Regions from separate parts of the Halothiobacillus diazotrophicus genome, predicted to be linked through region 3. Evidence: predicted binding sites of a transcription regulator. Region 3 holds the regulator's gene; each other region holds the start of a gene.
The links. Region 3 encodes sigma-54, which starts transcription at its own class of promoters, with help from an activator protein. Its sites were predicted from a motif close to TGGCANGNTNCNTGCTT; they were not measured.
Positions count from the first base shown of each region.

Region 1: the regulator sigma-54 is predicted to act here: its motif matches at 3,130-3,146, upstream of A9404_RS13210 (pilin).
Region 2: the regulator sigma-54 is predicted to act here: its motif matches at 1,339-1,355, upstream of A9404_RS00200 (ANTAR domain-containing response regulator).
Region 4: the regulator sigma-54 is predicted to act here: its motif matches at 5,521-5,537, upstream of urtA (urea ABC transporter substrate-binding protein).

Region 1 covers NZ_CP016027.1:2,335,712-2,343,801, reverse strand. The annotation lists gene A9404_RS10350 (glycoside hydrolase 100 family protein) at 1-22, shown strand, start outside; gene A9404_RS10345 (HAD family hydrolase) at 19-2,217, shown strand; gene A9404_RS10340 (HAD-IIB family hydrolase) at 2,214-3,098, shown strand; gene A9404_RS13210 (pilin) at 3,217-3,681, shown strand; gene mtgA (monofunctional biosynthetic peptidoglycan transglycosylase) at 3,820-4,527, shown strand; gene tviB (Vi polysaccharide biosynthesis UDP-N-acetylglucosamine C-6 dehydrogenase TviB) at 4,570-5,859, shown strand; gene rfbF (glucose-1-phosphate cytidylyltransferase) at 5,912-6,685, shown strand; gene rfbG (CDP-glucose 4,6-dehydratase) at 6,646-7,740, shown strand; gene A9404_RS13205 (dTDP-4-dehydrorhamnose 3,5-epimerase family protein) at 7,737-8,090, shown strand, end outside.
Region 2 covers NZ_CP016027.1:54,953-63,042, reverse strand. The annotation lists gene A9404_RS00205 (CmpA/NrtA family ABC transporter substrate-binding protein) at 1-1,042, opposite strand, end outside; gene A9404_RS00200 (ANTAR domain-containing response regulator) at 1,503-2,081, shown strand; gene A9404_RS00195 (MFS transporter) at 2,362-3,642, shown strand; gene A9404_RS00190 (bifunctional protein-serine/threonine kinase/phosphatase) at 3,656-5,395, shown strand; gene A9404_RS00185 (CmpA/NrtA family ABC transporter substrate-binding protein) at 5,695-7,065, shown strand; gene nirB (nitrite reductase large subunit NirB) at 7,062-8,090, shown strand, end outside.
Region 3 covers NZ_CP016027.1:239,984-248,073, forward strand. The annotation lists gene A9404_RS01065 (protein-L-isoaspartate(D-aspartate) O-methyltransferase) at 1-376, opposite strand, end outside; gene A9404_RS01070 (c-type cytochrome) at 676-1,584, opposite strand; gene A9404_RS01075 (c-type cytochrome) at 1,602-2,276, opposite strand; gene A9404_RS01080 (HPr family phosphocarrier protein) at 2,521-2,790, opposite strand; gene A9404_RS01085 (PTS sugar transporter subunit IIA) at 2,848-3,240, opposite strand; gene rapZ (RNase adapter RapZ) at 3,240-4,133, opposite strand; gene A9404_RS01095 (hypothetical protein) at 4,222-5,100, opposite strand; gene A9404_RS01100 (PTS sugar transporter subunit IIA) at 5,140-5,622, opposite strand; gene hpf (ribosome hibernation-promoting factor, HPF/YfiA family) at 5,789-6,079, opposite strand; gene A9404_RS01110 (RNA polymerase factor sigma-54) at 6,098-7,606, opposite strand; gene lptB (LPS export ABC transporter ATP-binding protein) at 7,814-8,090, opposite strand, start outside.
Region 4 covers NZ_CP016027.1:1,085,834-1,093,923, forward strand. The annotation lists gene A9404_RS04845 (aliphatic amidase) at 1-362, opposite strand, end outside; gene urtE (urea ABC transporter ATP-binding subunit UrtE) at 531-1,223, opposite strand; gene urtD (urea ABC transporter ATP-binding protein UrtD) at 1,239-1,985, opposite strand; gene urtC (urea ABC transporter permease subunit UrtC) at 1,982-3,154, opposite strand; gene urtB (urea ABC transporter permease subunit UrtB) at 3,173-4,099, opposite strand; gene urtA (urea ABC transporter substrate-binding protein) at 4,193-5,437, opposite strand; gene fmdA (formamidase) at 6,078-7,313, shown strand; gene A9404_RS04880 (FmdB family zinc ribbon protein) at 7,390-7,734, shown strand; gene A9404_RS04885 (TorF family putative porin) at 7,828-8,090, shown strand, end outside.

The DNA.
Region 1 (8,090 bases), 810 kb from region 3:
CTCGGAGACTGCAGCTTCATGAACGGCGAACCACTGTATATCGTCCTGATCAGTGTGCATGGCCTGATTCGTGGACACGATCTTGAACTGGGCAGGGACGCCGATACCGGCGGCCAAACCCTGTATGTCGTCGAACTCGCGCGCGCTCTGGCGCGGGACAAACGGGTCGGTCGCGTCGATCTGATCACGCGCCGCATCGTCGACCCACGCGTGTCCAGCGATTACGCCGAACCGGAAGAGGATATCGGGGATGGCGCGCGGATCGTGCGCATATCGGCCGGACCGGACGAGTATCTCCCCAAGGAACAGCTGTGGGAGTACCTCAATTGCCTCGTCGACGGCGCCCTCGACCATATTCAGGCCACCGGCCTTGCCCCGGCCCTCGTCCATAGCCACTATGCCGATGCCGGTTATGTGGGCGTACGTCTGGCCCACCATCTGGGCGTACCCCTCGTCTTCACCGGGCACTCCCTCGGCCGCGTCAAGCGTCAGCGCCTGCTGGCCAAGGGCGAGTCCGCCACCACCATCGAAGAAAAATACAATCTCTCCCGACGAATCCGCACGGAAGAGGAAACGCTGGCCGCTTCCGCCCTGATCGTGACCAGCACCCAGCACGAGATCGAGGAGCAGTACGGACTGTACGATTGGGCCGATGAGGCACGCATGCGCGTGATCGCCCCCGGCGTCAATCTGGCGCGGTTCTCCCCACCATCGGATCAAAGCCCGCCGCCCATCGCCAACGAGCTCAACCGCTTTCTCCGGACCCCGGACAAACCGTTCGTACTGGCGCTTTCCCGTCCCGACGAACGCAAGAATCTCGGGACCCTGGTGCGGGCCTATGGCGAGAATGCGGCCTTGCGGGACCAGGCCAACCTCGTCATCGTCGCGGGCAACCGAGACGACATCCGCGACATGGACCCCGGCTCCCGCCAGGTGCTGACGGAATTGTTGCTGCTCATCGACCGCTACGATCTCTACGGACAATGCGCCTATCCGCGCCACCACGACGCCGACGACGTTCCCGATCTTTATCGCTACGTCACGCAAACGGGAGGGGTGTTCATCAATCCGGCGCTGACCGAACCGTTCGGGCTGACGCTGATCGAGGCGGCTGCCTGTGGCGCCCCCATCATCGCCACCGAGGACGGGGGCCCCCAGGACATCATCAAGGCCTGCGCCAACGGCGAGCTCATCAATCCACTGGATGCCGACGAGATCGGCGAGCGACTCCTGGCACTGCTGAAGGACAAGGCGCGGTGGCAGACCTACTCCCGCAACGGCATCAACGGCGTCCGGCAGCACTACGCCTGGAGCAATCACGTCAACGCCTATCTCGAGGCGATCGAGCCCCTGCTCAACGAAAGCCCGCTGCCTGCGCCCACCATGCAGGCACGCCCCGAGCTCATCCTGGTCGACCGGATGCTGCTGGTCGAGCTTTCCGCCCTCGGACAGAATCCGGACGATCCAGACTTGCGCGAACTCATGGCCGAACTGCGTCAACGTCGCCGTCAGGTCGCCTTCGGCATTGCCTCGGACCGCCCGCGGCACGAAGTGCTCGGACAGCTGAAGCGCCTGAAACTCCCCCCGCCCGATGTCCTGGTCACGCGAGGCGGCACCCAGATCCACTATGGTGCCCGCCTCTCCCGGGATCGTGGCTGGAGTCAGCACATCAGTCAGAACTGGCAACCGGACCGGATATTCAACCTGCTCGAGGAAACGCCCGGCATACGTTTGGGGCCCCGTAGCGTTCAGGGCATCTTCGCCATCCATGCCCTGATTGACGATCACGAGGCATTCATCGGGCAAACCGCGCTCGAAACGCGTTTCTTCGAATCCGATATCGGCGCCCGCATCCAGCGCATCAACCCGGCCGAACTGCTGATCACCCCGCAGCGCGCCTCCAAGGGGTTTGCGCTGAGGTATCTCGCGCACCAGTGGAACATCCCACTGGACCATATTCTGGTCGCAGGCGGCGTGCTTACCGATGAAGACATGCTGCGTGGACACACCCTGGGTGCGGTGGTCGTACCGGACGGCAAAATCCACCTACCAGGCCTGATCGACCTGGAACGGGTGATGTTCAGCAAGGATACGTATGCCGCCGGTATCCGCCAGGCCATGCGCCACTACGACTTCTTCGGCGCCTGCACGCTTCCCGAACCACAGGCGACCGACGCTGCCACGAACCAATCCCCTGAGCGAGATATTCACGGATGAGCGAACATACGGGCCACCCGATCCTGCTGTGCTGCGATCTGGATCGCACCTTGATTCCCAATGGCAAACAACCTGAATCGACCGAGGCCCGCCCCCTGCTCAACCAAGTCTGCCGGCACCCGGAAGTCCATCTCACGCTGATCAGTGGCCGGGATCTGGGGCTCGTGCTTGACGGAATTGCAGAATGGTCGCTCCCGATCCCCGAGTTCATCGTCGGCGACGTCGGCACGACGATCTACACTCCGAAATCACCCAGCCAAGGCCTCGTCCGGGAAAACTGGGTTTCCTGGCCGGCCTGGACCGCAGAAATCGCGCCAGACTGGAGCGGCATGACGCACGACGACATTACCGACCTGTTTCAGGACCTTACGGCACTCTCGCCCCAAGAGCGCGAGAAGCAGGGCATGCTGAAGGCCAGCTACTACGTGGATCGCTCCGCCAACCCCGACATTCTCGAAGCCGAGATCCAACGACGTCTGTGGCGCCTGGGTATCAATGCACGCCTGATCTGGTCCTACGACGAAATGGCCGATCGCGGGCTTCTGGATGTTCTACCGATCAACGCCAGCAAATTCCACGCGATGGAGTTCCTCATCCAGCAGCAGGGATACAGCCAGGATAGGGCGGTGTTTGCAGGAGACTCGGGCAACGACCTGCACGCCCTGACCAGCCACATCAACGGCATCCTGGTCGCCAACGCAGAACCCGAAGTCAAATCCAAGGCGATCGAGACCGTGCAGGCCGCCGGACTGGACAACACCCTGTACCTTGCCAAAGGGCACTTTCTGGGCATGAACGGGAATTATTCGGCGGGTGTCCTCGAGGGACTGGCCCACTACCTCCCCGAAACGCTCGGATGGATGACCGCCGGCAAACCATAATCCAGAGACGAGACGCGCCAGCAATTCAAGTTGGCCCGGAAAATGCTCACCCCTGTGGAGGGATACCCAGCCACCCGGCATGTAGCTCCACCAAACTATTCACAGGGACAGACAAATCATGAACCACTCGTCAACGCTTCGAACCGCACGTGGCTTCACCCTCATCGAACTGATGATCGTCATCGCCATTATGGGGATTTTGGCCAGCATTGCCCTATATGCCTATCAGGATTACATCATTCGCTCCCAGGTTGCCGAAGGCATCACCCTCTCGAGCGGCCCCCAACTGGCTCTGGCAGAGTGGCAGAGTTCCCATCCCAATTTCCCCAATAGCGGTGTTCCCGGGAACAATACCTCTTTAGGGTTAGCAGCGCCTACATCGATAAATGGAAATTACACTCATTCTGTTGCGGTCATTAACGGCGGAAAGATTGAACTGGTCTACGGCAACAAGGCAAACACGGCCATCGCCGGCACTGCAAAGAAATGCACGCTGTCTCCGATAACAAGCTCAGCAGGTGCAATTCGCTGGCAGGCAGCCTGCGGCTTTGACTCTCGATACCTGCCTCAAGCCTGGCGGTGAGTCCATGCAAGCATTGCTTGGTTCCACTCCCATGAACCAAGCATCCTGTGTCACGAACAGACACTCGGCACCAGCCAACGACATCCAAAATTGTCAATTTTAAACAGTTCCCGTTTTATCGCGGTTATGCTTTAGCGCATGAGAACCAAACCCCTTGTTCGTCGAATACTGACAAGCACCGTACTGCTACTTCTGCTGTTTTTTATCCTGATCCAGGTCTGGTTTTTTACCCAGATCTGGTACTTACGGGATCACAACCCCACCAGCACCGCGTACATGCGCGAACGCTTGGCGCTGATCCACTCGGTCAATCCTCACGCGCGTCTCGATTACAGCTGGGTACGCTATTCGCAAATAGCGCCCATTGCCAAGCGGGCCGTGGTTGCCTCAGAAGACGACCGGTTCATGGATCATTGGGGGTTCGACTTGACCGGCATCCAGGACGCCTTCGAGAAAAATTTGGCCGAAGGAGCGTTTGCCGCTGGCGGTTCGACCATCAGCCAACAACTGGCCCGCAATCTTTTTCTTTCACCGAGCAAAACACTCTGGCGAAAGGGCGAGGAAGCCCTGATCACGCTGATGCTGGAAGCCACACTGGGCAAAAAGCGCATTCTCGAGCTGTATCTGAACGTGGTCGAATGGGGCAATCTGATCTACGGAATCGAAGCCGCCAGCCGGCATTATTTCCACAAACCGGCCAGTCAACTGACGGCACACGAAGCCGCGTTTCTCGCCGCCATGCTCCCCAATCCCCGGTTCTATCAGGACAATCCCACCAGCCGAGGGCTGCAGAACCGTATCAGGGCCGTCGAGGGGCGTATGCGCCTATCTCGAATCCCAACCTGATATACTCCGGCGAACCTTGTAGGAAGCAAGCTTAGGCTACACATGACGGACTCAACGCTCACCTCGCCCCAACCTGCCATCGCCATTATTGGACTGGGCTACGTCGGCCTCCCCCTGGCCGTCGAATTCGGCAAGCAACGCCCGGTCATTGGCTTCGATATCGACCCCACGCGGATCACGCAATTGCAACAGGGCATCGACCGAACGATGGAAGTCGCAACGCACGAGCTACAGGCGGCGACCAAGCTTTTCTTCACTGATGCCCCTGAAGCCTTACAGGCCGCATCCGTCTATATCATCACCGTCCCTACCCCGATCGATGTGCACAAACGCCCCGACCTGTCGCCCTTACTCCGCGCCAGCGAAACCGTTGGCCGTGCCCTGAAGCCCGGCGATATCGTCATCTACGAATCCACGGTCTATCCGGGCGCCACGGAAGAGGATTGCGTCCCCGTGCTCGAACGCCATTCCGGCCTGGTCTTCAACCGGGATTTTTTTTGCGGCTACTCCCCGGAGCGAATCAACCCCGGCGACAAGGCCCACCGACTGCCCGACATCAAGAAAGTGACCTCCGGCTCCACACCGGAAACCGCACGGATCGTTGACGACCTGTACCGAAGCATCATCACCGCCGGTACGCATCTCGCGCCGAGCATCAAGGTGGCCGAGGCCGCCAAGGTCATCGAGAACACCCAACGCGACGTCAACATCGCGCTGATCAACGAACTGGCCATCCTGTTCAACAAGCTGGGACTGGACACCGGGGCCGTGCTGGAAGCAGCGGGAACGAAGTGGAATTTCCTGCCCTTTCGGCCTGGCCTGGTGGGCGGACACTGCATCGGCGTGGACCCCTACTACCTCACCCACAAGGCCCAGGAAGTCGGCCATCATCCGGAAATGATCCTGGCAGGAAGACGGATCAACGACGGCATGGGGGCCTATGTCGCCAGTCAGATGATCAAGGCCATGCTGAAAAAGGGCATCCGGGTCCAGGGCGCCCGCATCCTCGTCATGGGCCTCACCTTCAAGGAAAACTGCCCCGATCTGCGCAACACGCGCGTGATTGATGTCATCCGGGAACTGGCCGATTACGGCGCAATGGTTGATGTTCATGACCCTTGGGCAGATCCGGAGTGCGCAAGACGAGAATATGGCATCGAACTCCTCGACACCCCTGAGCGTAGCCAATACGATGGCATCGTACTCGCCGTTGCACACACGAAATTTCAGAACATGGGAGTTTTATCCATCCGGGCACTAGGGACACCCGGACATGTTCTATACGACTTGAAACAAATATTCACACCAAATAAATGCGACCTGCGCCTCTAGTTATGCTAGCACTCACAAGACACAAGGGTTCGTGCGCCGACAAGGATGATTAATGAAAGCAGTGATTTTGGCAGGGGGGCTTGGCACGCGAATCTCAGAGGAAACTCACCTCAAGCCAAAGCCCATGATTGAAATCGGAGGGAAACCAATCCTCTGGCACATTATGAAAATTTACTCCAGCCATGGTGTAAATGATTTTCTTATTTGCTGCGGATACAAGGGATATCTGATCAAGGAATACTTCGCCAATTATTTCCTGCACATGTCGGATGTCACATTCGACATGGCAAACAATCAGATGACAGTCCATCAGAAAAAAGTGGAACCATGGCGTGTCACACTCGTGGATACCGGCGATGAAACATTGACAGGGGGACGGCTTAGAAGAGTAAAGACATACCTCCAAGAGGAAGAGGCTTTCTGCTTCACCTACGGGGACGGCGTGGCAGATGTCGACATCACCAAACTCATCCAATTCCACAAGCAACACGGAAAAATCGCCAGCATAACCGCTGTGTCACCTCCAGGCCGATATGGCGCCCTTGAGATGTCCGGCAGCACCGTATCAGGGTTCAATGAGAAACCACAAGGCGAAGGCGGTCTCATCAATGGAGGGTTTTTCGTCCTGTCCCCTAAAGTAATCGACTTGATCGAGGATGACATGACCCCCTGGGAGGGCCCTCCAATGCAAGCGCTGGCTGCAGGAAATCAACTCATGGCCTTCGAGCATCGGGGTTTCTGGCAGCCGATGGATACATTGCGAGAACGGAATCTGCTTGAAAAGCTATGGCAATCCGGAAATGCGCCCTGGAAGATCTGGCCGTGAGGGTAGATAAGGACTTCTGGGCAGGAAAAAGAGTTCTCGTTACCGGCCATACGGGGTTCAAGGGTGGCTGGTTAACTTTGTGGCTCAAAGAGATGGGCGCGAGAGTTACCGGAATAGCACTCCCGCCAGACACAACACCCAACTTGTTCGAGGCAACAAATCTGCAAGAAGGCATATCGCATGTGGAACTTGATATCCGAAATGCCACCGCCGTCGCAGAAGTCATAGCTCAAGCCCAACCTCAAATCGTATTGCATTTAGCAGCACAACCGTTGGTAAGGCAGTCGTATACAGATCCACTTGACACATGGTCAACCAATGTCATGGGATCAGCAAACCTGCTTGAAATACTGCGCAAATCAGATAGTGTCAAGGCCATCATTGTCATCACAACGGATAAGGTATATCAGAATCAGGAATGGTGGTTTCCTTATCGTGAAAATGATGCCCTTGGGGGACATGACCCTTACAGCGCGAGCAAGGCCGCTACAGAAATCCTAACGTCAAGTTATCGTTCATCCTTCTTCAATCAGCGCGGTGTAGCCCTTGCAACCGCCCGAGCTGGCAATGTCATGGGTGGCGGAGATTGGTCAGCAGACAGGTTGATCCCTGATGCAATCCGAACATGGCAGGCCGGAGAACCTCTCTCACTTCGTAACCCTGAAGCAATCAGGCCATGGCAACACGTACTGGAACCCATCTCGGGATACCTCACCCTGGCCCAGAAACTCTGGACCTCCCCAAACCTTTCCGACGCGTATAACTTTGGACCTGAAGCGACGCAACACATCAATGTACGAACCATCGTTGACAAGGCGCGCCAATTCTATGGGCGGGGTGATTATGTAGTCACACCTGCCACCGACAATCTGCATGAAACACAAATACTAACCCTGGATACCTCTAAAACACGGCAGAGACTTGGTATCAAATCCGTTTGGTCGATTGACCAGTGCATACAACACACAATGACCTGGTATCGTGCATTTGAGAACGGACAAAGCGCATATCAGCTGTGCAAATCCGATATATCCGATTTCGAGAGCATGGAATGAGCCGTTTTACCATTTTCGAGACGCCCCTGCCCGACCTGAAGCTAATACAGAGGCATCCAGTCCGGGATACACGAGGAGTGTTCACAAAATTCTACTCCCATGAAGAGCTTGCCACTGTTGGCTGCCAAAAGGGTATCGCGCAAATCAACCACAGCCATACAATAAAGGCAGGAACTGTCAGAGGATTACACTTCCAAACTGAGCCCTACTCGGAGTATAAACTCGTCAGTTGCCTGCACGGCACCATATGGGATATCGCTGTCGACATCAGACCTGAATCGGCCAGTTTTCTCCAGTGGTTCGCCACGGAGTTATCTGCTGAAAACTGTATGGCACTTTGCATCCCCCCA
Region 2 (8,090 bases), 190 kb from region 3:
CGTATTCGAAGGTACCGGTCATGGACTTGGCGATCACGGATGGATCGGCACCCACGTACTGCGGCTTGGACAGGATCTTCACCGCCTCTTCCCGATTGGCGTTGTTGTTCGCATCCAGCCAGTAACCGGCACGGATCAATGCCTTGACCACCCGAACGGCCGTGTTCGGATATTTCTTGACGAAATCCGCCGTCATGCCGAAGACCTTCTCCGGATTGTTCTGCCAGATTTCGTAGTCGGTGATCACCGGCACGCCGATGCCCTTGACGATCGCCTGCTCGTTCCACGGCTCGCCCACACAGTAGCCGTCGATGGTGCCCGCCTGCAGCGTCGCCGGCATCTGCGGCGGCGGCGTGACGGACAGCAGCACGTCGGCATTAAGCTGACCGGATGTATCGCCCTTGAGGGGATTGTAGAAGCCCGGATTCAGACCGCCCGCGGCAAGCCAGTAGCGCAGATAGTAGTTATGCGTGGATACCGGGAACACCATGCCCATCTTGAACGGCTTGCCTTCCTTCTTGTACTCGTCGACCACCGGCTTGAGGTATTTCGCCGAAATCGGGTGCACCGGCTTGCCATCCGGCTGCTTGGGCAGATTGGGCAGCATATCGGCCCACACCTGGTTGGAAACCGTGATGCCGTTGCCATTCAGATCCATGGAGTACGGCGTGATGATGTGGGCCTTGGTACCGTAGCCGATCGTCGCCGCCAGCGGTTGCCCCGCCAGCATGTGTGCGCCGTCGAGCGTGCCGCTCACAACGCCGTCGAGCAGTACTTTCCAGTTCGCCTGAGCCTGCAGGGAAACGTAGAGTCCTTCGTCCTCGAAGAAGCCCTTTTCGTAGGCAATGGCCAACGGCGCCATGTCGGTGAGTTTGATGAAGCCGAAGGTCAGTTGCGGCTTCTCGGGATAGCCGAGCTTTTCATCCGCCCACACGGGCATCGCTGCCAGACCGCTGCCGAGGGCGGTGCCGACTGCTGCGGCGGTCGCCGTCATTTTCAGGAAGTTGCGTCGCTGTGCGTTAAAAGCCTTTGAATCCGTCATGATCTTCTGTACCTCATCAAAATTTGCAAAAAAAAACGCCCACGCAGGACTATCCCGCGTGAGCGCCATTGCTCATCACCCTTCGATTAGCAGACAGACCACCGTTGGCCCATCAACGACAAACAACTATGCAAGACGGGTGCCAATTATTTTTCCATATAAAATACATATGGTTACCAATATTCACACGAGACCCCCCCCTGCCCACGCACCAGAATCAGACACGGCCTGCACTCGATTGGCGCGATATTCTTGGAGGGAGCAGGAAAATCGGGATAAAACCGTCTCGACCGATCTGGCTTGGCTTATGCTTGCTTTATGGCAAACGACATTGAAAAATTGCGGGCGCTGGCATGCTTCACGTTCTGCGCGATAGAACCCTGCCAGCCCACCTCACCGATCCAGTGGTTGCAGTGCTTTGCATTGGCGCCGTTGCAAAGGAAACCGAAATACGTCCAACATGGCACTGAAAGTCATCATCATCGACCAGAACCCGGATCGTACCGCCGTCCTGGAGCAGGCCATGCTCGACCTCGGCCACAAGGTCGTGGCACTGCTCGGGGCCAATGACGACATCCTGACGGCCGTCCATCAAAACAAGCCGGACGTCATCCTGATCGACATGGCGCTTCCCGACCGGGACACGCTCGAAGCCATGCGGCTGATCACGAACGAAATCCCCCGTCCGATCGTCATGTTCGCGGAACAAAGCGACAGTCAGACCATCAACGAAGCGATCGCCAGCGGGGTCAGCGCCTATGTCGTCGATGGGCTCGACCCCCGTCGGCTCCGCCCGATCATGGATGTCGCCATCGCCCGCTTCAAGGAGCACCAGGCGCTGAAATCCGAGCTGGAAACCACCCGCAACCAACTCGCGGAACGCAAGGACATCGAACGTGCGAAAGGCATCCTCATGCGGGCCAAAAATATGGACGAACCAGCCGCCTACGCCGCCCTTCGCAAGATGGCCATGGACCGGAACGCCCGACTTATCGAGATCGCCCGCATGCTGATTACTGCCGAGGAACTGCTGCGCTGAGCCGCATGAAGCCAGGCCGTCGCTGATCCATAGCCGCGAGACACGACGCGAACACACCGTCCTTGGCCGCCCCGGACGATGCGATCACCGGGGCTTACGCCCCAGGAAAAAAAATGCTCTAATGCCCGCCGTTGAACCAATGTGGGTTCAGCCGAAAAGTCGACAAAGGTGTCCAGAGCCGCCGAGTTCTCTCGCGCAGCCGGGCACCTTTTGTCTTTACCTAAGTCAAAGAACCCATCCACCGACAGCATTGCGCGGGCCCGATCCCGCAGGGAGCCCCATGAATCTCAAGGAATTCAAGCAGGCCGGCCACTGGCCCACGTTACTCGCGGCCTTTCTCTACTTCGACGTCTCCTTCATGGTCTGGGTGGTCCTCGGCCCGCTCTCCCTGTACATCACCCAGGATCTGAACATCCCGCTCAGCGAGAAATTCACCCTGGTGGCCATCCCCATCCTCTTCGGTGCCCTGCTGCGCATTCCTCTCGGGATGTTGGCCGATCAAATCGGGCCAAAGCGGGCGGGACAGTTTGCCCAGATCCTGGTCATGGCCGCCATGGCCTATGTGTTCCTGTTCGGCCTGCACTCCAAACTCGCCGTGGAAATCCTGGGCGTATTCCTCGGTCTGGCGGGCGCCAGTTTCGCCGTGGCGCTGCCCCAGGCGAGCCGCTGGTATCCGCCGAAATTCCAGGGCATCGTGCTCGGCATCGCCGGGGCAGGCAACCTGGGCGTCGTCCTGGATTCGATGATCGTGCCATGGCTGGCGGAGGTCTACGGCTGGCAACAGGTGTTCGGATTCCTGCTGATCCCCTTGGTCATCATCTTTATCGCCTACAGCCTGATGGCCAAAGACGCCCCCGAGGCGCGCAAACCCGTGACGTTGAAAAACTACGGTCTGCTCCTGCGCGACCCGGACAGCTGGTGGTTCATGTTCTTCTATTCGATCACCTTTGGCGGTTTTGTCGGCCTCGGTAACGCGCTGCCTCTGTACTTCACCATCTGGCACCACGTGTCCGGCATCACCGCCGGCCTGATGGTGGCCATCGTAGTGGCGGCAGGCTCCCTATTCCGTCCGGTCGGGGGTTACGTGGCCGATCGCATGGGCGGAATTCGCGCCCTGACGATTCTGTTCGGCATCGTCGCACTCAGCTATCTCACGGTCGCCTTCATGCCAAGCGCGGCCATGCCGCCTGCCGCCGACCTCACGAACGCGAAGGTCGCCGGATGGAGCCTGTCCACCATGCCGGCGATCGCCTGGATCTCGACCCTGGTGTTCTTCATCGGCGCCATCGGCCTTGGTATGGGTAACGGTTCCGTGTTCCAACTCGTCCCACTCCGCTTCCGTGGCGAAATCGGCGTGATGACCGGGCTGATCGGTGCGGCAGGCGGCATCGGGGGCTTTCTGCTCGCGAAGGCGCTTGGCATCTCCTACGGCAACACCCACAGCTTCATGCTCGGTTTCCTGGTATTTGCCGCCCTGCCCGTGATCGGCATTATCGGCCTGGTGCGTGTCCGCCACCGCTGGCGCACGACCTGGGGCGCCACCTCCGGCGCTCGAGTATGACGCACCCTCGAAGATGACCGACATCGAAACGCCTGGGCTGCAAGTCGACTTCGGTTTCGCGACCGATCCCGGTCGACGGGGAGAGAATCAGGATTTCGTTGGTGCAGTCATACCGAACGAACCGGCGCTCAGCCTTCGCGGGGCCACCTTCTGCGTGGCGGACGGCGTGGGTGGTCACGCAGGCGGTCGTATCGCCGCCGAGCTCACCGTCGGAAATTTTCTAGAAGGCTTTTATGCGCTTGCCGATACACTTGGCATCGAGGCGCTGGCGGCTCGCTCCCTCGGGGCAATCAACAGCTGGATCCATGCGCAGGGACGACAGGATCCGAATCTTTCAGGCATGGCTACGACATTTACGGCATTGATTCTGCGCGGCCGGAATCTCCATGTCGTCCATATTGGGGATTCCCGAGCCTATCTCCTTCAGGCGGGGCACTGTGAAATTCTGACCGAGGACCATACCCTCAAACAACCGGATCTTCAGCATGTACTCTATCGGGCCGTCGGACTCGAGGAGCAGATTCGCGTCGACCACCAAACCCGCGAACTTCAGGTCAACGACCGCCTTCTGCTCTGTAGCGACGGTGTCCATGGCGCCTTGAGCACCGAAACGCTTCGCGACCTGTTGGCAAGCGGCACGGAACCTCAGGTACTTAGTGAGCGAATCGTGGCAGAGGCACTACGGCAGGGCAGTCAGGACAACGTCACCGCGCTCGTTGTGCATATTCGCGGTCTGCCGGCAACGGACCGCCATCACCTCGAAACGACTTTTGGTCTTCTCCCCATCAAGGAGCCACCCGCAGCAGGGGAAATCATCGATGGGTTTCAGCTGATTCGCACGATCTCCAATGGCCGCTATAGTCGGTTAATGCTTGCCCAGGAGACGGATGCCGCGGAGAAGCAACCCCGTCCGGTCGTCCTCAAGTTTCCGCAACCCCGCGTTGCCAGCGACCGAGAATATCGTGCCGCTTTCGTCCGAGAAGCACTGATCGGCAGTAGGGTGCATAGCCCCTGGATCGCCGAAATCATCACCCTCCCAAGGGCTCGGCAAAGTTGTCTCTATTCCGTCATGCCCTACTACACGGGCCAGACATTGAGTGCATTCATCGAGCAACAGCACCCCATCGGCCTGACGACGGGAGGGCGAATCGGCGTTCAATTGGCCAAGGCACTGTATGCGCTCCACCGCCAGCGGATCATCCATCGCGACATCAAACCCGAAAACGTCCTGCTACTCGAAAATCGAGAACTCAAGCTGCTCGACCTCGGTGTCGCGCGACTTCCTGGCTGGGAAGATCGCAACGATCCCGCACTTGTGAACGCCATACCTGGAACCCCCAGCTTCATGGCTCCCGAGCAGTTCGATGGCGAGCGCGGAAACACGGCAACGGACGTGTACGCCCTCGCCGTCACCCTATTCTACCTTTTCACCCGAAGTTACCCGTACGGCGAGATTGAACCCTTCAGCCATCCGCGATTTGCCAAGCGTAAGTCCCTATGCACCTTACGACCAGATCTCCCGCTATGGCTGGATCATCTGCTCGACAAGGCGCTGAGCACGGATCCTGCCGAGCGACCGCAAGACAGCATGGAATTCGCCTTCGAACTCGAACAGGGCCTAAGTGGTCAAGCTCAAGGGCTTCCCCCAGCCAGACCCCTATTACAGCGGAATCCTGTCCGATTCTGGCAATTAGTCTCCCTATTTCTGTTCATCTGCCTGATGCTTTCGCTGTGGGGGTTAACACACGCGTGATCTCTCGCGTAGTCGCGTCATCAACGCCCCATCTTCATACGCCGCCAAACTCGTTTGCACGCTATTGGTGCAAAAACGAGTTGACGCTGAAGATAACCGCATGAATTCGCTTAAGTTCGAAAATGGCACAGAAAATGCTTATACCTGGTAAAGTGTCAGCGTAGGCCAATGGCGGCCTTGACGGCGGCACCAATGAGTAATGTAAAGACAATGGCGTCTTTGTGAGCACTCGGACTCAGGTCCGACGGCCACAAAGGCGCTTTTTCGTTTTGTAATCCAAGATGGGGTTTCACCGGGAAATGTCCAACAACACAGCGACTGATTCTGGAACGGGCCAGCCGATTCGGCTGGGATTCGTCGGTCTCACCGACTGCGCCCCGCTGGCCGTTGCCGAACATCTCGATCTGTTCGCGCGGCATGGTCTGAATGTGGAGATCAGTCGGGAGCCATCCTGGGCGAACGTCCGCGACAAGCTGGCACTCGGCCTGCTGGACGGTGCCCATCTGCTCGCCCCCATGCTGCTGGCGGCAAACCTCCGACTCGACAGACTTTCGGAGCCCTTGTGCAGTTCGCTCAGCCTCGGGCTGGGTGGCAACGCCATCGTAATGGCTCGACCGCTTGCGAAACAGCTCGATGCTTCCTCCGAAAGTCCAGCCCCGCTGGAATCCGCCCACCGGCTTGGCGAACTGCTGCGCGACCCGAGCGAACAAACGAATCGGCGCCGGAAACTTCGCTTCGCGGCCGTCCACCCCTACTCCACGCATTACTACGAACTCTGCAGCTGGTTGGCAGCGGGCGGCATCGATCCGATCAAGGACGTCGAAGTCGTCTACTACCCCCCGCAATTGATGCCGCAACGCCTGCGCGACGGCGTCATCGATGGCTTCTGCGTCGGCGAGCCTTGGGGCACCATTGCCTGCCAGCCCGTCGTTGAGGGTGACCAGCCGCCGGGCGTCCTGATTGCCACAGGGCCGATGCTCTGGGCCAACAAGTCCGAAAAGATGCTGGCCGTCAGCGAACAGTGGGCCGAATGCAATCCCGATCAGCATCTGGCCCTGATCACGGCACTCATGGAAGCGGGCATGTGGCTCGATGCCTCGGAGGAAAACCGCCGAACCGCAGCCATCTGGCTGGCGGACCCTCGCTGGATCGGCCAACCGATGAACCTGCTCCTGCCTGGCCTATCCGGGGACGAGAATGCCAACGGCATTCCGTGGCTGCGTTTCTCCCGGGACAACGCCCAATTCCCCTGGCGCTCCCACGCCGTGTTCTACCTGGCACAGATGCTGCGTTGGGGGCATATCAACCGGGCCATCGATCTGCGCGTCATCGCGGAGCGCAGCTACCGTCCGGCCCTGTTCCGCCATGCCGCGCAGACCCTCGATATGGGGACACCGACCATCGACTATCTCCCCGAAGGACTGCACCAGCATCACTGGACCCTTTCGCCGGCCACGCCGGGGCCGCTGATCCAGGGACCGGACGTATTCTTCGATCAGAGCACGTTCAACCCCTTCGACATCACCGGCTATCTGTCGTCCTTCGTCGAAGGCGACCGGACCAATTCCCCCGCGACGGGCATCAACCACCTGATTCCCACGCTGGAACACCTGACACTGCTGAACAGCACCATCGATTCGAACATGACCGAACTGGAGTATCTGCCATGACCGCACAAACCCCTGAGACCAAACCGCGCCTCGTCCTCATCGGCAACGGCATGGCGGGCGTCCGTACGCTGGAGGAGCTGCTGAAGCTCGCGCCGGACATGTACGACATCACCGTCATCGGCGACGAACCCTGGGCCAACTACAACCGCATCATGCTCTCGCCGGTACTGGCCGGGGAGCAGACCATTCCCGACATCATGCTCAATGACGACGACTGGTATGCGAAGAACGGCATCACCCTGCACAAGGGTATCCGTGTCGAACGGATCGACCGCCTGCGTTGCGAGATCATCACGGCGGACGGGCAGAAATTCCCCTATGACCGCGCCATCATCGCCACCGGCTCGCGCGCCTTCATTCCGCCCATTCCCGGCGCCGAGCTGCCCGGCGTCGTCGGTTTCCGCAGCATCGCCGACGTCGACACCATGCTGGCGGCCTGCAAGCCGGGCGGCCATGCCATCGTCATCGGTGGCGGTCTGCTGGGGCTCGAAGCCGCTGCCGGCCTCGTCACGCACGGTATGAACGTGACCGTCCTGCACCGCAACGGCAATCTCATGGATCGCCAGCTCGACCCGGCTGCCGGCCGCCTGCTGGAACAGTCCCTGACCGATCGCGGCATCAAGATCCGCCTGAACGCCAACACCAAAACCCTGCATGGCACGGATCGCGTGAGCAGCGTCGAATTGGCCGACGGCACGACCCTGCCCGCCGATCTCGTGGTCATGGCCGCCGGTATCCGCCCGAACATCGACGTCGCCCTCGCCAGCCGCATTCATTGCGAGCAGGGCATCGTGGTCGACGACACCATGCTCACCTACGACCCGAAGATCTACTCCGTGGGCGAGTGCGTACAGCACCGCAAGCAATGCTACGGCCTCGTTGCGCCGCTGTTCGAACAGGCCAAGGTCTGCGCCAACCACCTGGCGCGCTACGGGATTGGCAAGTACACCGGTTCCATGACCTCCACCAAGCTGAAGGTCACCGGCATCGACGTATTTTCCGCCGGCGAGATCCATGCCGGTCCG
Region 3 (8,090 bases):
GGGCCTGGAATACGGCCTTGGCGTCTTCGGCCAGTTGGACGATCCGCTCGACGCTGTACACCCGGGCGGCAATGCATGATAGAACGGCTGCTGCGTAGCCCGATCCGGTGCCGATGTCGAGGACGGTTTCCCCGCCCTTGAGATCGAGGGCATCGATCATCATCGCCACGATATATGGCTGGGAGATGGTCTGGTTGCCGGCGATCGGCAGCGGTGCATCCTCATAGGCGAATTCATGCAGCGCCGCCGGGAGGAACAGTTCACGGGGAACCGTTCGCATCGCTTCGAGCACGCGGCGTGATTTGACGCCCCGCGCTTCGATTTGGTGTTTCACCATCCAGTCCCGTTGTTGTGATTGGTCGATTATCGCGTGCATGTTCGTCCCCTGTTTGCGCTGGCGTTGCATGGCTCGAATCCAGTCCACGGCAGCACGAGCAGTTATTCGATCATGCGCGCGGGGGCATCGGCGATCCGTGGCCAGCAACGGAATCGCCGTATGACCGCTCTGGATGCTACGCTCAAGCGGCTGTTTGTAAAGGGGTTGATCGTGTAACGAAACCGATACAGACGGTGTGGCAGCGGCTGGCCCCGGATGGCCCCAGATGTCCGGTGAGCGATGGGGGTGGAAGGTCGTGCCGACCGTGCCGGGTGTTCCGGTGGTCGGCGGGGCCAGTCTTATTTCGGTACGGTACCGGCGGGCGGCGTATTCGCCGGATTGCCCAGCTGCTTGCCGTCGATGGTTTGACCGTAATAGTCGTACTTCGTATTCGGGTGGAATTTGGCCCGGGTTTCTTCCACGGAGCCGGTGAAACGCGGATCCTGGGGCCTCGGACGACTGTTGATGTAGGCAGCCACGTCCCAGGCCTGTTGCTCGGTCAGGGTCTTGGGCATGCCGAATGGCATGTTGGCATGGATGAAGCTCGCGGCAGTACTGACAGAGTGCATGCCGGCGCCCCAGTTGTAGGAGTTCTTGCCCCAGAGCGGCGGGAAGACGACCTGACCATTCACCGTGCGTCCCTGTCCGTCACTACCGTGGCAAAGTGCGCAACTGGCCTCATAGACCTTCTGTCCGCGCGTCAGATCGGGAGACTCGGCGGGGGCTGCCAATTTGGGAAATCCACGACCCGCCATCTTCTCGTCGCCCACGGGCGCACCCTTGGCAAGGAAATAGCTATAGCTTTCCAGGGCGAGCAACACGTCGCTGTTCAAGGGGGGCGCCTTGCCGTTCATGGAGTACATGAAGCAGCCCTGCAGCCGTTCCTGATAGCTGTTTACCTTCTTGTTCTTGCTGCGATAGGCGGGGTAGGCCGGGTAGGCGGCCCAGAGCGGTGCGCTGTCCGCCAGACGACCGGCATCGAGGTGGCAGTTGGCACAGCTCAGACTGTTGCCGACGTATTTCGGTGCGTATTTCGGGGTATGGTTGAAGATCTTCTGACCGAGTTTGATCATGTCGCCGAAGGGGCCTTCGGGGATGGCGCTGTCCGGCGGGGGGACGAAGTGGGCCACAGCGGTATCCGGAGCCGCCTGCACCGACTGCCCGGCCAGGAGCAATACGAGGGACGCGATGAGTCGATATGTGATCATGGGAACCAGCTCCTGAATTATTGGACGGAGATTTTTGCCAGATAGCCGGCAACCGCCGTGATTTCCGCAGGGGTGAGTCGCTTGGCGACGGCGGCCATCAGTCCGCCGGCACCCGGGGCGCGGTGATCCTGTTGCCAGGCCTTCAGCTGTTCCTCCGTATAGGTGGCGGATTGACCGACCAGCGCCGGGAAACTTGGTTTGACGCCAACCCCCATGGGGCCGTGGCAGGCAAAACAGGCCGGAATGCCGCGTGACCAATCACCTTGGGTTAGCAGGTTCTGCGCCAGCTTGTCCTGATCGGAGCTTGCGGCGGGGAGTGCCGATACCTTCGGTGCAGGCAGACTGGCGTAGTAGGCCGCGACCGCCTTCATCTGCGCCGGCGTCAGCTGCTTGGCGAAGGGGGACATGATGGGATTGCTGCGTGTACCGTCCGCATAGTCCGTGAGTTGTTCGCTCAGGTAGGCGGCACCCATGCCGGCCAGACGGGGAAAGTTGGCGAGCGGATTCCCTTGGCCCTGGGTGCCGTGACAGGTGGCACAGGCCGGAACGCTCCCGATGCCATGGGCGGCGATCTGTGCGCCGGTCAGGTCTGCAGCCTGAACGTTCAATGCGGCCGACAGGCCGGCACCGAGCCCCAGAAGCACGCCGATCATTCGCGCCCGCGGGGTGCGGGCAGTCTTGGGTGATGTCACGTTCCAATCCTCCTCGAGGTTGTTAGACGAGGGGTGCGCGCCGAAGCACGGGCCCTCCGGTCGGGCATTAGCATGCATCGCCGCAAATTCGCGAACCGCCGGCCATTGCCGACAGGGGCGCCCGCAACACGCGGATGGACATGCGTGGTTTGAATGTAGTTGATGTTTTTTACTCTCGCGCTCATGGGCATCCGTGATTTTTTTTGGGCGAGTGAAAACGGGATTTATGGTCAGAGGTGCGCCATCATTCAGGTTCGCCGAACCGGTTCTCGATCAGTTCGCGTAGCGCCGTCATTGCTTCGTTTTCATCGGCACCTTCCGTGGCGATCCGAATCTCGGTGCCCCGGGCGGCGGCCAGCATCATGAGTCCCATGATGGATTTGCCGTTCACGACCTTGCCGTGACAGATCACGCTGATCTTGCAGCTGAACTGCGAGGCCGTCGTGGAGAATTTGGCGGCCGCGCGGGCATGGAGCCCCAGTCGGTTGATGATTTCGATATTTTGCTCGGGCATGCGCTATTCCCTTTCGGTCGTCCTGAGACGATGGATTCCCGCGGTGACGGACAGGGATTAAATCCCATCCCCTTCGATGATGCCTTCACGACCGCCCGTCGCGACCCGCTCGGTCATCTGGGGGAGGTTCAGCTGCGGGTAGTTCATGGCGCGGACCACCATGGGCAGATTGACCCCGGAGATGACCCGGACACGGTTCTTGTCTTTTAGTCGATGGGCGATGTTGGAGGGTGTGGAGCCGTACATGTCGGTGAGGACCAGTACGCCGTCCCCTTCGTCCAGATCCGCAATACGACGACGCGCGCGGTTGAGCAGGTCGATGGGGTCGTCATCCTGATGGACGGAGAGCTCGCCGGCGGGCATGGGAATCTTTTCCAGCATGTCGGTGGCGGTTTCGAGTAACTGCTCGCCAATTTTGTTATGACAAATCAATAGGATGCCAACAGTCATTATCGCTCCGTTTCTAAATCACGATGTCGGATGAGGATATTGGGAAAGGCGGTCTTCAGATCCGTATAGAGATGCTCGACCATGTAGACCGACCGATGCTTGCCGCCGGTGCAACCGACGGAACAGGTGACGTAACTTCGATCGGTCTGCGTGATGGCGGCAAGCGTGTCGCCCAGAAATCGTGCGAGATTCGCGCGCGTTTCGTGGGTGATGGGGTGCTGCTCGAGGTATTCGATGACCTGGGTCGTCTTGCCGCCATGGGGCCTGAGATCCGGTAGCCAGTGCGGGTTGGGCAGGTGGCGGATATCGAACAGGAAGTCGCTGTCCAGCGGAATGCCGTTCTTGAAGCCGAAGGATTGCAGCAGGATCAGCGGACCGCGCCGGGCGCCTTCGAGGATCCGGTTGCGGATATCCTCACGGAACTGGTGGATGCTCGTATGGCTCGTGTCGATGATCAGGTCGGCCTGATGGCGCATCGGGGCCAGCAGTTCGGCCTCCCGCTGAATGGCTTCGAGCAGATGTTCGACCTTCGGGGAAAGCGGGTGGCGTCGTCGCGTCTCGCTGAATCGGGCAACGAGGCGCGCTTCGCTGGCTTCTAGGAAGAGACTCTGTATCTTCAGGTTTTCATAGGTTTTCCGAAGACTCTGGATTCGTGCCGGCAGGGCATTCAGTGCGGCTTCAGGCGAGCGTGCATCGATACTGATGGCGATCCCGCGCGCATTGATCTCGCCCTGCCTGAAGAGCAACAGGAGATTGTCCAGCAGTTCGGGGGGCAAGTTGTCGATGCAGTAGAAACCTGCATCCTCCAGGGCTGCCAGGGCAATAGATTTCCCGGAGCCCGATTGTCCGGTGACAATCAGTACGGTTTCGGGGATGGCGAGCATGTGTTGCATTGGCGCTAGTGTATCTGTATCCGGACCCGGTGCCGACTATTACGTCGACATTGTGCCGGATAGCGGGATCTGACCACCAGCGCGCCGCTCATTTTTCCGGGTAGGGGTGCCACTGGGCGGCATACGGCTGGCCCAGCAGGCGCTCACCGGTCGTCGATCGTTCCAGATTATGTTGACGGACCACGGTTTCGACGAAGACGGCGATGTTTCGACCCGGAGCCACGGGTAATCGGAACAATGGGAGCTCTTCACCGCAAATGCTCACCTTGCTCCGTTCGCCATGAAGCCGGGACTCGGCGCGCATCGACCGATGGTCCGCCGCATACAACTCGATGATCAGGCGGAGGTTTTTTCGCTTTTTCAGGGCGTTGTCGCCAAACAGGGCGCGGACATCGATGATCCCGAGGCCGCGGACTTCCAGATGGTCGCGGATGGTTTCCGGGCAGCTTCCCTCGATGCCCTGATTGCCGCGCACGAAGCACGGCGCGTCGTCCGCGATCAGACGGTGGCCGCGGGAAAGCAGTTCCAGGGCCAATTCGCTCTTGCCGATACCCGATTCCCCCGTGATCAGTACACCTGATCCGGCAACCTCCATGAAGACGCCATGCTGCCAATGTTGCGTGGCGCTCTGCCGATGGGTCCTGAGCCATTCGGAGATTTCGTCCACGGTCATCGTGCAGTGGAGGATGTTGGCGGCCGTACGGGCTTGCGTGGCAACCCAGGTCGGAACCTCCTCGGGGGTGATGTCGCAGAGAATCCAGATTTCGGCATAGGTCGGAACCGGATCATTACGCTCGCTCAGGGCGCGCCGTAACGGTGCGTCGATCAGGGCGATCGGTTTCGGATCGAGGGGGTTCAGGCGATCGAAGGCGGACTCTGGGTCGAAGAGACGGCGATAGACCGGGTCCCGGGTATCCGTCGGGTGTTTGGCGTCCAGAGGCTGAATGACGGGGACGGCGCGGTGCATCGGGTGGCTCAATGCGGATATCGCGACAGGAACCGACGCTTATTCGGCATCGGCGGCTGGCGGATCGTGCAGCCATTCGATGAGCAGGTTGCGCACGCGCTCGGGGCTTTGCGCCTGCATGATGGCGTCACGGTCATCCGGGCTGGACAGGTGCTCTGCCAGGGAGCCCAATACCATCAGGTGTGCTTCGGGGCATTCTTCCGGGACGATGAACCCGATAATCAGATTGACCGGCTCGTTGTCCGACGCACCGAAATCGATCCCTTCGGTCAGGCGGATCAGCGCGCCGCGCGGACGCAGCGTTTCGCTATCCCGGCCATGGGGAATCGCGATGCCATGGCCGATTGCGGTACAACCCAGCCGTTCGCGTTCGATCAGGATTTCGTAGATGTGGGTCGCGCTTTGGCCGCCCAGTTGGTCATCGGCCAGCAGGCCGGCGAGAACTTCGAGAACCCGTTTGCGGCTTTGATAGACCTCATCGATCAGAATGTGCTGCAAGGGGAACAGTTCAGCGATGTTCATGAAGCACCTGTTCGCAGGTTGGAATGCTGTGGGTGAGCGGGACGGGACCGGTAAAAATCGAGCAAGAGGATACTCCAAAAAGTCAGTCGGGGCACGCAAGTGAATGCGATACCCCGATTAATTGGCTCATGGTTGTGCGTTTATCGAGCGTAAGATCGTGTCTCGATCAGCGGTGCTCGGTCATTTTTTCCTTGTGCTTGACGATCTGGCGGTCCAGCTTGTCGACCATGGCGTCCACGGAGGCGTACATGTCCTCGGAGGATGCGTCGGCGTGGACATCGTTGCCGCTCATGTGCAGTGTGGCTTCTGCTTTCTGGATCTTCTTTTCCACCGTCAGAATGACATGAACGTTGATCACCTTGTCGAAATGTCGCTTGAGCCGCTCGAACTTGTTTTCCACATGGTCCCTGAGCGCATCGGTGATGTCGACATGATGTCCGGTGATTTCAATTTGCATGGTGAGCTCCTTTAGGCCTTAGATCAGGCGCTTTCGGTCGGTGGACGAGGCGATGCCCATCGCCTCGCGGTACTTGGCAATCGTGCGCCGAGCGACATCGATGCCTTGTTCGGTAAGCAGGTCGGCGATCTTGGCGTCCGACAAGGGCTTGCGGGGGTTTTCCTCATTCACCAGCTTCTTGATCATGGCGCGAATGGCCGTGGCCGAACATTCGCCGCCGTCGCTGGTGCCGACATGACTGGAGAAGAAGTACTTGAATTCGAAGGTGCCGCGCGGGGTCAGCATGAACTTCTGGGTGGTGACCCGACTGACCGTCGACTCGTGGAGGGAGAGTTCGTCGGCGATTTCCCGGAGGACGAGGGGCTTCATCGCCACTTCGCCCTGTTCGAGAAATTCTGTCTGATGGGCGACGATGGCCCGGGCCACGTTGAGCAGGGTTTCATTCCGGCTGCGCAGACTCTTGATGAACCAGCGCGCTTCCTGCAGATGGCTGCGGATGTAGCTGGCGTCCTCACCGCGCGAGCTGCGGTTGATCATGCGGGCATAGGTCTGGTTGACCCGAAGTTTCGGCGCGATTTCCGGGTTCAGGTCCACATGCCAGGCATTGTTCCGGAAACTGACCAGCACGTCCGGAATCAGGTAATCCGCTGCGACGGAACCGACACTGGATCCCGGTCGGGGATCGAGGCCCTGCAGAATCATCAGGGCGCCTTCAAGCGCGGTCTGATCCACGCCGAGGGCCCGTTGTGCCTGTTGGTACTCGCGCTGGGCAATGGTTTCGATGAGGTTCTGTTCGCAGATCCGCATGGCGACGTCGCGATAGGGCAGATCTTTCGGTTTGTGCTGCAGCTGCAGGCAGAGGCATTCGTTGAGATCTCGGGCGCCTACGCCAATCGGGTCGAGAGACTGGATGAGATGTAGGACGGTCGTGATGTCCTCGATCTGGAGGTTCGGCCAATCTTCGATCAGCATGGCGTGAATTTCTTCCAGGCTGTCCGCGAGGTACCCCATGTTGTCGATCGACTCGATCAGGGCGGCGGCGATGGCCGTATCGCGCTGCGTCAGATGGGTCAGGTGGATCTGACTCAGCAGATGATCCCGGAGGCTTTCGACGCCGCTGGAGGTCGTCGCGTAGGGATCGAATTCGTCGTGATTGTTTTCCGGCGCGCTGAATGAGGTGCTGCCGTCGGATTCGTAGTAGTCCTCCCACTGCGAATCCACGGTGAACGGATCCTCCGGCGTGGTTTCGTCCGTGCCCGAGAGCAGGGCTTCGCCGGCAAGCGCATTGGGGTCTTCCTGATAGTCCGAATCGACCGTCTCGCTGCCCTCGGCCAGTTCGGACGAGGGACCCTCGCCTTCAGAGAAGTCGTCAGTGTCGGCAATTTCCAGCAGCGGGTTGGTTTCGACTGCCTGCTGAATCTCCAGTGCGAGTTCCAGTGTGGAGAGCTGCAGCAATCGAATCGACTGCTGCAATTGCGGCGTCATCGAGAGGCTTTGCCCCAGGCGAAGTTCCAGGCCGGCTTTCATGACTGGGCGAGCCCGGCGTGATCTTGGGGCAAATGAATCTTGTCTGATGTTCCGTCGGCATCAGAGGTGGCTGGGTAGGGGATTGTCGATCGCAGGATTATGAACATGTGAGTTAGTTTAACTGAAAAACACGGTCCGCCAATATGGGATTGCATCTGCGCCAACGCATCGAATTGTCCCCGAGTGAATCGCCGCGAGCGGGCGTGATCAGAGGGTGAAATGCTGTCCGAGATACACCGCACGGACTTGCTCGTTGGCGAGAATCGCCTGGGGCGTGCCTTCGGCCAGGATCTGCCCATCGGAAACGATATAGGCACGCTCGCAGACGCCGAGGGTCTCGCGGACGTTGTGATCCGTGATCAAAACGGCGATGCCGCGCTCGCTCAGATGCGTGACGATCCGCTGGATGTCGATGACGGATATCGGGTCGACGCCAGCGAACGGTTCGTCCAGCAGAATGACGCTGGGGTTAGCGGCCAGTGCC
Region 4 (8,090 bases), 850 kb from region 3:
AGCACAAGCGTGTTGTACGGGGCCTTGTTCGGGTGCTCCTCGTGACGCTCGCCGGTCAGCGAGAACACGCCCCAGGTCTTCGCCTTGCGGCAGGCCTCGGAAAAGATGTCGGTCTCTTCGCCCGGGATGGTCGAAGCGGTTTCGTACATTTCCTTCGGGTCGTACATGATCCCGTGGGTGCTGTACTCGGGGAAGATCACCAGGTCCATGCCCGGCAGACCCTGTTTCATGCCGACGACCATGTCGGCAATCTTGCGTGCGTTGTCCAGGACCTCGGCCTTGGTATGCAGGCGCGGCATCTTGTAGTTGACGACCGCGACGCCAACGCTGTCGCTACTGGAAGAAATGTCACCATGTCTCATTTGCTGTTACCTCTGACATTGTGGGTTTCATGCGGGTGCAAGGGCCCAGTGGCCCGGTTCGTTCCGGTCCCTTGGTCGTCACTTGCTTGTTCCTTCGTGGCCGGCAAGATGCGCCCTTGCCTTCCCTGACAGGCGAACGAGGAACCCCGTCCACCCATCTGTTTCGAATTACACCGACAGGTATTTGCTGACCTGTTCGGTGTCGACGTTCTCGCGCAGGTCGTCGTGGATGAAATTGCCCTTGTCGATCACGATGATTCGGTCAGCCACCGCCATCGTGAAGCTGAGCACCTGCTCGGACACGATGATGGTGATCTCGCGCATCTTGCGGATCTCGTTGAGGACATTGGCGATGTCCTTGATGATCGATGGCTGGATACCCTCGGTCGGCTCGTCCAGGAGCAGCACCTTGGGGTTGCTGACCAACGCACGGGCAATCGCCAACTGCTGCTGCTGACCGCCGGAGAGGTTGCCGCCCTTGCGGTGACGCATCTCCAACAGCACTGGGAACAGCGAGAAGATCTCGTCGGGAATCTTCTTGCTCTTGGCGGTTTCCAGCCCGGTCTCGATGTTTTCCATCACGGTCATGTGGGAAAAGATCATCCGGCCCTGCGGCACATAGGCGATACCGTTTGCCACCCGTTGGTGCGAGGCCATCTTGGTCACGTCGACCCCGTCGACCTTGATCGAGGAGCCGCCACCAGCCGGGAGCGCACCGATCAACGACTTGAACAGCGTGGTCTTGCCCATGCCGTTGCGACCCATGACCGCAATGGTCTCGTTGGTGTTCGCATTCAGGTCGATGCCGTGGATCACTTCACTCTCGCCGTAGCTCACGGAGAGTCCTGATACTTCAAGCATTTCCAGTTCCTCCGATTAATGGCCGAGATAGACTTCGATCACGCGCGGGTCGTTCTGCACGTGGTCCATGGTGCCCTGCGACAGGATCTTGCCCTGGTGCAGAACGGTGACCTTGTGCGCGATGCGCTTGACGAATTCCATGTCGTGTTCGATCACGATCACCGAACGGTCCTGACAGATCCGGTTGAGCAGGTCGGCGGTCTGTTCGCGCTCGCGCACGCTCATGCCCGCTACCGGCTCGTCCAGCATCAGCAGTTCCGGGTCCTGGATCAGCAGCATGCCGATCTCAAGCCACTGCTTCTGCCCGTGGCTGAGCAGGCCCGCTTCCATGTCCAGCAGATCGGACAGGAAGATCATGTCCGCGACCTCCTTGATGCGGGCCTCGACGTCCGGGGTACGCTTGAACATCAAGGCACCGAAGACGCTACGACCGCGCGGGAAGGAGATCTCCAGGTTTTCGAACACCGAGAGGTTTTCGTAGATCGACGGGTTCTGGAACTTCCGTCCGACGCCGGCACGAACGATCTGGTGCTCGGCCATCTTGGTCAGTTCCTGGTTCTTGAACTTGATCGACCCACTGGTGGCCTTGGTCTTGCCGCAGATCAGGTCGAGCACCGTGGTCTTGCCGGCCCCGTTGGGACCGATCACGACCTGAAGCTCGTTCTTGTCGATGTAGAGGGTCAGTCCGTCGACGGCCTTGAAACCGTCGAAGGAAACCGTGAGGTCCTCGATCGCGAGGACGAAATCGGTATTGCTGCTCATTTCGCGGCCTCCTCTTTCTCAGCCACGGCCGGTGCCGTCACTTTGGCCACAGCAGCCTTTTTCTTGCCACCGATGCCCACCTTGTCGAGGAACCCATCGACGTGCGGCTTGACGTAGGTCTGATACAGACCGGCCAGCCCGTTCGGGAAGAACATCACGACGGCGATGAACAGACCGCCCATCAGGAACAGCCACAACTGCGGGAAGGACTCGGAGAATGCGGTCTTGCCGTAGTTGACCAGCAGCGCGCCGTAGACCGCACCGATCAGCGACATCCGACCACCGACAGCCGCCAGGATCACCATCTCGATCGAGGGCACGATGCCAACGAAGGACGGGGACATGAAGCCGACCTGCAGGGTGAACATCGCCCCACCGATCGCCGAGATCACCGCCGCGAGGGCAAAGATGAAGATCTTGTAGTTGGCAACGTCATAGCCGGAGAAACGCACACGGTCTTCCTTGTCGCGCATCGCCAGCAGCAGGCGCCCGAACTTGGACGTCATGACGAACTTGCTCAGCAGGATCACACCGATCAGCAGCAGGCCGTTGACGTAGTACAGGATGTACTTGGCCGAATTGGTGTTGATGTCCCAGCCATGCATCGTCTTCAGGTCGGTGATGCCGTTGATGCCACCGGTGAAGCCCTGCTGACCGACGATGAGGATGGTCAGAATCGCCGCGACCGCCTGGGTGATGATCGCGAAGTACACGCCACCTACCCGACGCTTGAACATCGCTGCCCCGATGATGTAGGCGAAGATCGCCGGCACCACGAAGATCGCGATGATCGCGAACGTGAGACTGTGGAAGGGCACCCAAAATAATGGCAGCTGCGTGACCTGGTTCCAGTCCATGAAGTCCGGAATGCCGGGCGTGGTCTGCTTGGCGGTACTGATCGGATCGGATGCCTCAAGCTTGAGAAACATCGCCATGCAGTAGCCACCGAGGCCGAAGAACACCCCTTGTCCCAGACTCAGGATGCCGCCATGGCCCCAGAGCAGGACCAGGCTCACCGCCGCGAAGGCGTAGGTCAGGTACTTGCCGACCAGGTTCAGTCGGAAGATATCCAGGAACAGCGGCAGAATCGCAAAGATCAGCAGCGAAAGGACCAACAATCCCAGCGCACCCTGTCTGCCGCCAAGCCATCTTTCGTAAAAGGTACTCATGGTTCTTTCTCCTACCCCTTACTTCCGGACCTTGCTGGCGAACAGACCTTCCGGGCGCAGCATGAGGATCACGATGATGGTCAGCAGAGTGACAACCTTGCCCATCGCGTTGGTCATGAAGAACGTCAGGATCGACTGTGCCTGCGAGATGCTGAACGCAGAGGCAACGGTACCCAGCAGGCTGGCAGCGCCACCGAACACGACCACCAGGAAGGTGTCGACGATGTAGAGCGAGCCACTGGTCGGGCCAGTTGAGGCAATGGTGGTGAACGCCGCACCGGCAACACCGGCCACACCGCAACCCACGGCAAAGGTCATGCGGTCGACCTTCTGGGTATTGATACCCACGGCACCAGCCATCATGCGGTTCTGAGTGGTCGCACGGACCTTGAGCCCCCAACGGGACTTGTACAGCGAGATGATCACGGCCGCAGTCACCAGGATGGTGATGGCCATCACGAACAGCCCGTTGATCGGGATGTCGATGCTCGGCGTCGGCGACCAGGAACCCATCAGCCAATCCGGCAGGGTCGGGCTGACTTCGCGACCACCAAAGGTTGAACGGAAGATCTGCTGCATGATGAGGCTCAGGCCCCAGGTTGCCAGCAGCGTGTCCAGAGGACGTTTGTACAGGTGTCGAATCAATATGAATTCGACGAAATACCCGACGATGAACGCAATCGCGAAGGCCGCGAAGATGGCCACCACAAAGTAGTAGGGCATGAAGGCAGGGAAGTACTGCTCCGTGACCTTCGAGATAACGTAAATCGTGTAGGCGCCGATGGTCATGAACTCGCCATGAGCCATGTTGATTACGCCCATCTGGCCGAAGATGATCGCCAACCCCAGGGCCATCAGCAGCAGAACGCTGAAGAGGCTGAGGCCTGCGAAGCCTTGCATGACCAGGATGGACCCCCAATCCGACCATGAATAACCAAGCAACATGGAAGATTCTCCTGTGCAAAATTGTCTACAGGGCGGGCAGTGCCCCGGTCAGGAAAATCCGACCGGAGGCGCTGCGCACACCCGACTACCTGCTTAGTAACCCTTGGGGAACGGATTCGGCATGATGTACGGCGAGGTGTAGACGATGTCGGCCTGACCGTCGGCACGCCACTCACCGATCCGCAGACGGGTCTTCAGGTGGTGGTTGGGCTCGAGGTAGACCATGCCTTCCGGTGCGTCGAAGGTGATCTTGCCGCTCTCTTCAGCCTTCACGACCTTGTCGGTATCGAAGCTGCCCGCCATCTCGACCGCCTTCTTCCAGAGCCACGGACCCTCGTAGGCCGCCTGGGTCACGTCGCCGATCGGCGCATTGGCGCCCCACATCTTCTTGAAGTCGGCGACGAAGGTTTTGTTCTCCGGCGTATCCAGGGACTGGAAGTACTTCATTGCGGAGTAGAAACCGAGCAGGTTCTCGCCGCCGATGCCCTGGGCTTCATCCTCGGTAACGGACAGGGTCAGAAGGGTCTGCTTCTTGCCGGTAATACCCGCAGCCTTGAGCTGCTTGAACCAGGCAACGTTGGAACCGCCAACCACAGCGGCATAGATCACATCCGGCTTCTTCAGGCGGATCTTGTTGATGGTGGAACCGAACTGGGTGCTGCCCAGCGCAGCGTATTCCTCACCGACGATCTTCCCGTGCAGGACGGTTTCGATGTACTTGCGGGCGAGCTTCATGACCGTACGCGGCCAGATGTAGTCGGAACCGATCAGGTAGAAGGTCTTGGCATGCTTGTTCTTGGCCACCCAGTCCAGACCGGCGAACACCTGCTGGGTCGCTTCCTGGCCGGTGTAGATCACGTTCTTGGATTGTTCCAGGCCCTCATAGAAGGTCGGGTAGTACAGCAGACCGTTATCCCGCTCGAGAACCGGCAATACCGCCTTGCGGGAAGCGGAGGTCCAGCAACCGAAGATCGCGGCGACATGGTTGTCCTCCAGCAGCTTCTTGGCCTTCTCGGCAAAGGTCGGCCAGTCGCTCGCACCATCTTCCTGAATGATCTTGATCTTGCGACCCAGCACACCGCCCTGGGCATTGATCTGCTCGATCGCCAGCTTCTCGGCCTGCTGGGCACCCGTTTCACTGATGGCCATGGTGCCGGTCAGCGAATGCAGGATGCCGACCGTGACCGTGTCGTCCGTGACGGCCATACCGGTGGTATTCACTTCGGCGGTGGGCGGCCCGGCATAGACCGAGGACACCAGCAATACCGAAGACAGTGTCAGGCCATAAGCGGCCACGCGCACACTGCGCCAAATTCCCGATTGATTTTTCTTAATCATATTGATAGCTCCTGATTTAACACCGGCTAGGCGTTTTTCTACGAATAAGACACAAAGGGAAAAAATCCCTTCGCCAAACAACAAAGCAGAAACCGTGCCACTGAAAATACGCACACCAACGGAGAGAAAATCAAAGACGAATACCGATAGGGATTAATACCCAAAGAAAAGTCATCGAATCGGGAACAACGGGATATCTCAATCACTTACGGACGCCCAACACCCGATCAGTCAGGCCTGAATCGCGGGCATGCAGGCATGATCCGTGGCAACCCTCAACATAAATAATTCTTTATATACAACATGTTACCCGTTTTAAATCAACATCTTGCGTATACAGAAACAAGCTCAACCGGTGGCGTGACGCGATTGGCGCAGATTGTCGCGTTACATTTCGTGACATTTTCAGAATGTCACGTGCCATTGACAGATCAACTTGGGAAATTCGGCGCAAATTAAGCAGCAAAGCGCTTAAAAACGATTGGCACGGTACCTGCTACTTAGATCTTCGACAGCGAATTCTATTGACCAAGAATACGCAAAAAAAGCGGTCGCAAATCGTTTACTCATAATCAATGGATAAACGAAACGCCACTAAATAGAAAATCGACCACCAACCAATGCGACGGAGATTGATCCCATGGCGGAAAAACTGATCAAGATTGATTTTTCACAACCCCCGGAAGCCCATGACTGCATCCACAATCGTTGGCATCCCGATATCCCGATGTATGCCTGGGTCAAGCCCGGCGACGATTTCATTCTTGAGTGCATGGACTGGACCGGTGGTCAGATCAACAACAACGACTCGGCCGATGACGTCCGGGATGTGGATCTGACCAAGGTCCACTACCTCAGCGGCCCGATCGGCGTCGAAGGCGTCGAACCGGGCGACCTGCTGGTCGTGGACATTCTCGACGTCGGAACCCTCGAGCAGTTCCAGTGGGGCTTCAACGGACTGTTTGCCAAGGAGAACGGGGGCGGTTTCCTGACCGAGCACTACCCGGACGCGCGGAAATCGATCTGGGATTTCAATGGCATCTACACCTCTTCACGGCATATTCCGGGCGTGAATTTCGCGGGCATCATGCACCCGGGCCTGATCGGTTGCCTGCCGTCGAAGGAATTGCTGGCCGAGTGGAACAAGCGCGAAGCCGCCCTGATCGCCACGGATCCCGAGCGGGTTCCGCCGCTTGCCGCCCCCCCCTGCGCCGAGACCGCCCATTTGGGCCAACTCAAGGGCGATGCCGCCAAGGTCGCGGCGCTGGAAGGTGCCCGGACCGTTCCGCCGCGCGAACATGGCGGCAACTGCGACATCAAGGATCTGACCAAGGGTTCCCGGGTCTTTTTCCCGGTCTACGTCAAGGGCGGTGGTCTATCCATGGGCGACCTGCACTTCTCGCAAGGTGATGGTGAGATCTCCTTCTGCGGCGCCATCGAAATGGCCGGCTGGATCCATATCCGCGTAGACGTGATCAAGGACGGCGTTGCCAAGTACGCCATCAAGAACCCGATCTTCAAACCGAGTCCGCTGCAACCGAACTATCAGAACCATCTGATTTTCGAGGGTATTTCCGTCGACGAATCCGGAAAGCAGCATTATCTGGACGCGCACGTCTCCTACCGCCAGGCCTGCCTCAACGCCATCGAGTACATGAAGAAATTCGGTTACACCGGCGCCCAGGCCTATTCGATTCTCGGCACCGCGCCAGTTCAGGGCCACATCAGCGGCATCGTCGACATCCCCAACGTCTGCGCCACCTTGTTCCTGCCGACGGACATCTTCGATTTCAACATCGATCCCTGCGCCGAAGGACCGACGAAGTCCGTCAAGGACAACAAGGACATCCCGGTTTCTTACTGGGCGGACAAATAGCGGTCGGCAGCGTCTGGCGGCGCCCTTCTCAGCGCCGGCAGACCAGTGACCCATCGAATACCGAACGGAGGCATCCATGCCCATCTACGAATACCAGTGCAAAAACTGCGAACGCCAGTTCGAGCAAATGCGCGCCATGGCGGAATACCGCGATCCCTGCGAATGCCCGTGGTGCGGCCATGAAGCCGGTCGAATCCTGCTGACGGCCCCGAGACTGAACGACATGAAGGCCAGCGTCCGCAAGGCGCACCAGATCAACGAACGCAGCGCACATGAACCCCGATCAACGGCCCGGCATCAATGCGGCCCGGGCTGCAACCACAACCACAAAGCCAGCGCCGCCAAGGCCGCGACAACAGAGCAAGGAGGTCCACACCTGAAGATGCAACCCGGCAAGCGCCCCTGGATGATCGGGCATTGAGGCAGCCCCGCGACACCCAACGCCAACCGCCGACTGTTTCCCAAAAATTTTGCAACCCTGAAACCTAAACGCCCCATGAGGAGCATTTGAACTATGAAAAAGAAAATCCTTTCCCTGCTTGTTGCGTCGGCCGTTGCGGCGCCCCTGATGAGCACCCTGGCACAGGCGGACTCGTTTACCGGCAACATCGGCGTCGCGTCGAAGTACATTCTGCGCGGCATCACCAACTCGCCGGAAAACGAGAATGCCGCGCTGCAAGGCGGTTTCGATTACGGATTCGACAGCGGCTTTTCCCTCGGTTACTGGGGTTCCTCGCTCGGTTACTCGGATCCGGGCAAGTCGAAGGGCTTCGAAAA